2 regions of the Enterobacter sp. R4-368 genome follow, and region 2 is predicted to be linked to the other one. Evidence: predicted binding sites of a transcription regulator. Region 2 holds the regulator's gene; the other holds the start of a gene.
The links. Region 2 encodes sigma-54, which starts transcription at its own class of promoters, with help from an activator protein. Its sites were predicted from a motif close to GTTGGCACANNTTTCGCTNT; they were not measured.
Positions count from the first base shown of each region.

Region 1: the regulator sigma-54 is predicted to act here: its motif matches at 1,435-1,454, upstream of hycA (formate hydrogenlyase regulator HycA).

Region 1 covers NC_021500.1:1,914,348-1,917,763, reverse strand. Annotated here, with positions in the region: gene H650_RS09035 (HypC/HybG/HupF family hydrogenase formation chaperone) at 1-75, opposite strand, end outside; gene hypB (hydrogenase nickel incorporation protein HypB) at 66-938, opposite strand; gene hypA (hydrogenase maturation nickel metallochaperone HypA) at 942-1,289, opposite strand; gene hycA (formate hydrogenlyase regulator HycA) at 1,490-1,957, shown strand; gene H650_RS09015 (4Fe-4S dicluster domain-containing protein) at 2,055-2,663, shown strand; gene hycC (formate hydrogenlyase subunit 3) at 2,660-3,416, shown strand, end outside.
Region 2 covers NC_021500.1:2,471,992-2,475,407, reverse strand. Annotated here, with positions in the region: gene rapZ (RNase adapter RapZ) at 1-382, opposite strand, end outside; gene ptsN (PTS IIA-like nitrogen regulatory protein PtsN) at 428-919, opposite strand; gene hpf (ribosome hibernation promoting factor) at 1,001-1,288, opposite strand; gene rpoN (RNA polymerase factor sigma-54) at 1,311-2,744, opposite strand; gene lptB (LPS export ABC transporter ATP-binding protein) at 2,793-3,416, opposite strand, start outside.

The DNA.
Region 1 (3,416 bases), 560 kb from region 2:
CTGAATGCCGCTGACATCCACTTTGGCTTGCAGGCCATCAATGGCGCAAATTTGCCCCGGTACGCCTATACACATCGTTGCGTCTCCAGCCAGTCAAGCCAGGCGTCCATCCCGTCGCCTTTGGTGGCTGAAATCAGCATGATTTCAATGGTCGGGTTCACTTCACGGGCATAAGCGATGCATTGCTCGACGTTAAAATCGAGGTAGGGCAGCAAATCCACTTTATTGAGCAGCATCAGTGAGGCAGCGGCGAACATATGCGGGTATTTCAGCGGCTTGTCTTCGCCTTCTGTCACCGACAGCACCGCCACTTTATGACGCTCGCCAAGATCGAAACCCGCCGGGCACACCAGGTTGCCGACGTTTTCGATAAACAGAATGCCGCGATTTTCCAGCGCCAGTCGCGGTGCGGCGTCGGCAATCATCTGCGCATCAAGATGGCAGCCCTTGCCGGTGTTAACCTGAATCGCCGGCGTGCCGGTCGCGCGAATGCGTGCGGCATCGTTAACGGTTTGCTGATCGCCTTCAATCACCGCGCAAGGGACGCGCGCTTTCAGGCGTTTAAGGGTTTCGGTAAGGAGGGTGGTTTTGCCGGAGCCGGGGCTGGAGACCAGGTTGAGCACCAGGTGTTGCGAAGCGGCGAAACGGGCGCGGTTGCGGGCGGCGATTTGGTTGTTTTTCTCCAGCACGTCGATTTCCACCTCCACCATCCGGCGCTGGCTCATACCTGGCGCGTGGGTACCGGCTTCACCGTGACCATAATGCAGGTCGCCGTGTTCCAGTTGCGTGGGACGAAAATCGTCGGTTTTGATACCGGTGATTTTCAGCGCCGGGCGAGCGGCTGGGGAGAACGGTGCACCGCGAAACGCCGAGTGCGGGTTATGTTCGTCACCCTCGATATAAAGGTTACCGTCCTGACAACCACATGTTGTACACATTGTTTACTCCTCAATTTCCAGTCGCTGAATTTGCATGCCGTCATCGGCGACAATCTGCAACTGGTCGCTGTGGCACTGCGGGCAGCGGCGCACTCGCTGGGTAAGTAACGTCACATACTGTTGGCAGGACTCGCACCAGCATTCCGCCTGTTGTTGTTCGATGTGCAGTGTACAGCCTTCCGCCCGGCTGCCGCGGCAAACCAGATCAAAACAAAACGTTAAAGCTTCCGTTTCTACACAAGAAAATGCGCCGACTTTCAGCCACACGCCGGTGACCCGGCGCGCGCCGTTTGCTGACGCCTGTTGTTCGATAATTTCCAGCGCACGCTGGCAGAGGGTGATTTCGTGCATAACGCCTCCTGATGACTTTGCGCCCTTAATGCAATAAGAGTGCCATTCCGCGTTTTGACACGGTGACGATGTCGACAATGTCGAGATGACACGTCGAAAGGGTGAGCGTTTTGTTTTTATTTTCTTTTAAATCAATGGGTTAAATTTTGGCATGGATGATGCTTTACCGCCGTTGTTTTTCATTAACCGGGTAAGCAAACATGACGATTTGGGAAATTAGCGAAAAGGCAGATTATATTGCCGGGCGGCATCACCGCCTGCAGGAAGAGTGGCGAAGCTACTGTAACGCGTTAGTTCAGGGCGTTACGCTCTCCAGAGCGCGGTTGCATCACGCTATCGGCTGTGCGCCGGAACAGCAACTCTGCTTTGTGCTGTTCGAACACTTCACGGTTTATATCACCCTGACCGGCGGCTTTAACGGTCACACCATTGAATATGCGATTGCCAATAAAGAGAGCGACGAGCGACGCGTGATTGCCAAAGCGCAGCTCTCCAGCGATGGCAAGGTCGATGGCGCGTTCAGCGTGCGCGATCGTGAAAAAGTGCTGGAGCATTATCTCGGCAAAATCGCCGCCGTTTACGACAACCTGTATGCCGCAATGGAAGCGGATACGCCGGTCAATCTCACCACGCTTGTCAGCCACGCGCACGCGCCTGCGCTGGCCTGAGTTTGGGTGTCGACATGTGTCGAAGTGACACATAGCGCGACACGTTTCGTCATAAATGACCGCCCGTAACCAGGGTGAATCACCTGAGGATTTGCTGGTGAACCGTTTTGTAATTGCCGATTCGGCGTTATGTATTGGATGCCATACCTGCGAGGCTGCCTGCGCCGAAACGCACCGTGCGCATGGCCTGCAGGCGATGCCGCGGCTGCGTGTGATGCGCAGCGAAAAAGAGTCCGCGCCGCAGCAGTGCCACCACTGTGAAGACGCGCCCTGTGCGGGCGTTTGTCCGGTGAACGCGATCAACCGCGTTGATGGCGCGGTGCAGTTAAATGAAAGCCTGTGCGTCAGCTGCAAGCTGTGCGCGATTGCGTGTCCTTTCGGCGCGATTGAGTTTTCCGGTAGCCGCCCGCTGGATATTCCCGCCAATGTTAACTCGCCCAAAGCGCCCGCTGCGCCGCCTGCGTCGGCGCGTGTCAGCACGTTGCTGGATTGGGTGCCCGGCGTGCGGGCAATTGCGGTGAAGTGCGATCTCTGCCACTTCGATGCCGAAGGCCCGGCCTGTGTGCGGATGTGCCCGACCAAAGCGCTGCATTTGGTCAATAACCGGGATATCGCCAGAGCCAGCCGTCGCAAACGCGAGCAAACCCTCAACACGGATTACGGCGATTTATCGCTGTATACGCAGCTAAACCGGAGCGCGAAATGACTATCCTCTCTTTGTTAAGCGCTGCTGTTGCAGTACTTACCTGCGCAGCCATGCTGGCCTATCTGTTTATGCCGTTCAAAGTGTTAAGCGGTCTCTTTTCCGGGCTTGGCGGCGCTATCGGCTGTGCAATGGCGGCGGCCTGCGGCGTGATGGCATTAACAGACGCTGTCACCGTGAGCGGCACGCTGCCGTTGATTGAATATCACGTCCTGGTCACGCCGCTCAGCGCCGTATGGCTGATCACGCTCGGCGTTTGCGGCGGTTTTGTTAGCCTGTTCTCCATTGACTGGCATCGCCATGATGCGGTGAAAGCCAACGGTCTGCTGATGAACTTACTGCTGGTCGCCGCGCTGTGCGCGGTGAGCGCGGCAAACTTCGGCGCGCTGGTGATCATGGCGGAAATTATGGCGCTGAGCGCGGTATTTCTGACCGGCTGTAGCAAATCCGGCAAGCTGTGGTTTGTCATGGGCCGCTGCGGTACGGTCCTGCTGGCGGTGGCCTGCTGGCTGCTGTGGCAGCGTTACCAGACGCTGGATTTTGCACTGCTCGGTACGCATGCGCTCGGCAGTGACATCTGGCTGCTCGGCGTGATCGGTTTTGGCCTGCTGGCCGGGATCATTCCGCTGCATGCCTGGGTGCCGCAGGCGCACGCCACTGCACCCGCACCGGCGGCGGCGCTGTTTTCCGCGGTGGTGATGAAAATCGGCTTGTTCGGCATTTTGAGCCTTTCGCTGCTCGGCGGCCAACCGCCGC
Region 2 (3,416 bases):
AACGCAGCGGTTCCAGTAAGTTGCTCTCTTCGTCAATCGCGCTTTCAAGCGACAGATTTTTGCTGGAGAGCGGATGCAGACGACGCGTATCACTGTAACGGCGGATCAGCGTGTTGCGATCGGCATCGAGAAACAATAATTGCGGTGAAAAGGCATCCGGCAGATTGCTCATCGCCTGTTCAAAAACTTCCGGTGACTCCGGCATATTTCGCACATCGATACTGACGGCAGCGGAAGTCTGACGCTCTGCAAGCGTCTGCGCCAGTTCCGGCAGTAGCACGACCGGCAGGTTGTCGACGCAATAAAAACCCATATCTTCCAGGGCGCGCAGAGCGACGGATTTCCCTGAACCCGAACGACCACTGACGATCATCAGGACCATGAACCATTTCTCCTCAGTACAACTGATAAAAAGGTTTCCTTCCCGTTACGCATCGTCGCTTTCACCTTCCGTCTGCGTGATGATTTGATACAGCTCTTCATCACTTTGCGCGCTGCGCAGGCGCCGACAGATAGTTTTGTCCGCCAGCCTTTTGGCGACCAGCGAGAGCGTATGCAGATGCGTTTTGGTTTGATCCGCTGGCACCAACAGGGCAAACAGCAGATCGACAGGCTGATTATCGATAGCGTCGAAGGCAATGGGCGTTTCGAGTTGCACAAAAACGCCAACGGCGCGAAGCGTGTCTTCTTCAAGCTTACCGTGCGGAATGGCGATACCGTTTCCAATGCCGGTGCTGCCCATTTTCTCGCGCGTAAGGATCGCTTCAAAGACGACTTGTGGCGGTAAGCCTAACTGTTTTGCCGCCAGTTCACTGATGATTTCCAGAGCGCGTTTTTTACTCTGGCAGTGAACGCCGCTACGGGTACATTCCTGGTTAAGGACATTGCTCAATTGAAGAGCGGAATCGTTATTCATCATAATTTCACCTGAGCGACGCCAGAGCCAGTCACCCTACCGGGTTACGGTAGGGTGCAACGCGCCAGACGGACGCTCGGACAATTAGTGCTGTTTCAGTTTATCTTTATGCTTCGTGAGCTGCCGCGCCAGTTTATCTATCAAACCGTCGATAGCAGCGTACATATCCTGCCCTTCCGCGCTGGCATGCAACTCGCCGCCATTGACATGGAGCGTCGCATCCGAGGTGTGAGTCACTTTCTCCACTTTCAACACAATATAGACCTGATTAATCCTTTCGAAATACTGTTCAAGCTTGGCGAATTTATTGGTCACAAATTCACGCAGAGCATCAGTGATCTCGACGTTTTGTCCTGTGATGTTAAGCTGCATAGTGTCTTCCTTATCGGTTGGGTCAAACCAGCTGTTTACGCTGATTCGACGGCGGAATGGATAAAGATTCTCGATACTTCGCAACGGTACGCCGCGCCACCATAATTCCCTGATCGGAAAGCAGGGTCGTCAGCTTACTGTCGCTCAGCGGTTTTGCAGGGTTTTCTGCGGCGATCAATTTCTTCACCAGCGCGCGAATAGCGGTAGAGGAGGCTTCGCCACCACCTTCGGTATTGACGTGGCTGGAGAAGAAATACTTCAGCTCGAAAATGCCGCGAGGACTGTGCAGGTACTTCTGGGTCGTTACACGAGAAATCGTCGACTCGTGCATCTCGACGGCCTGGGCGATATCGGCCAGCACCATCGGTTTCATAAATTCTTCGCCTTGTTCAAAGAAGGCTTGCTGCTGCTCAACAATGCAGCGGCTAACGCGCAACAGCGTATCGTTGCGGCTCTCGAGGCTTTTGATCAACCACTTTGCTTCCTGCAAATTGCTGCGGATGAACTGGTTATCGGCATCGTTACGTGCGCCGCCGCCCATCGAGGCATAATGCTGGTTGATTTGCAGACGTGGAATGCTGTCGGAGTTCAGCTCCACCGTCCAGCGACCGTTATGTTTACGTACCAGAACATCCGGAATCACATATTCCGGTTCGCTGGTCTGGATCGACTGGCCAGGGCGCGGATCCAGAGACTGGATCAGATTTACCGCCTCTTTCAGCACCTCTTCTTTCAGCCGCGTCACGCGCATCAGGGTGCGGAAATCATGGTTGGCGAGCAGATCCAGATGATCGCTAATGATAAGCCGAGCTTCTTCGCACCACGGTGTCTCTTTGGTGAATTGCGAGAGCTGGATCAGCAGGCAATCGCGCAGATCCCGCGCGGCAACGCCAACGGGATCGAAGCGCTGAATGCGTTTAAGCACCGCCTCGACCTCATCAAGCCCCACGTCATCATTGCCCATGCTCTCCAGCACTTCTTCCAGCGAAACGGTGAGATAACCTGTTTCGTCAACGGCATCAACAATGGAGGTTGCGATAGCACGATCGGTGTCAGAGAAGGGGGTCAGCCCTACCTGCCACATCAGATAATCCTGCAATGACTGCGTGGTTTCGCCCTGATAGATAGGCAATTCGTCGTCGATGTAGTCGTGGCTACTGCCGGAAGGGGTACCTGCGGTGTAAATTTCATCCCAGCTGGCATCCAGCGGCAGCTCATCCGGCATCTCTTTTTGTTCGAGAGCGTCAACGGTATCCAGACCGTCATTTTCCTGAACCTGCTGGCTATCGACTTCCTCATGAAGGTCAGTTTGTTCCAGCAATGGGTTACTCTCCAGCGCTTGCTGAAGTTCCTGCTGAAGTTCCAACGTGGACAACTGCAGCAGACGGATGGCCTGTTGCAGTTGTGGCGTCATGGCTAGCTGTTGGCTGAGCCTTAGTTGCAAACCTTGCTTCATATTCAGAGCAGCACTCTCCGACAAAAAACGTCAATAAACCCTACCCTATCAGAGTCTGAAGTCTTCCCCAAGATACACGCGCTTAACGTGTTCGTCTTCAAGGATTTGCTGCGGTGTTCCATGCGCAATGAGATGCCCCTGACTGACGATATAAGCACGCTCACACACAGCCAGCGTTTCACGAACATTATGGTCAGTAATCAGCACGCCCAGGCCGCTGTCACGCAGGTGCTCAATAATACGTTTAATATCGATAACCGAGATTGGGTCAACGCCGGCAAACGGTTCATCCAGCAGGATAAATTTCGGATTCGCCGCCAGCGCGCGGGCAATTTCCACACGGCGACGTTCACCGCCGGAGAGCGATTGACCCATATTGTCGCGCAGATGTTCGATGTGAAACTCTTCCATCAACTCATTGGCGCGATCTTCGCGTTGCTCTGAGGTCAGGTCATCGCGGATTTGGAGGACGGCCATCAGGTTGTCGTAGACGCTCAGGCGGCGAAAAATCGAGGCTTCCTGCGGCAGGTAACCAATACCGCGGCGCGCACGCGCATGCAGCGGCAGCAGACTGATATCTTCATCATCAATAATGATGTTACCCGCGTCACGCGACACAATGCCCACCACCATATAAAAGGTGGTGGTTTTCCCTGCGCCGTTAGGGCCAAG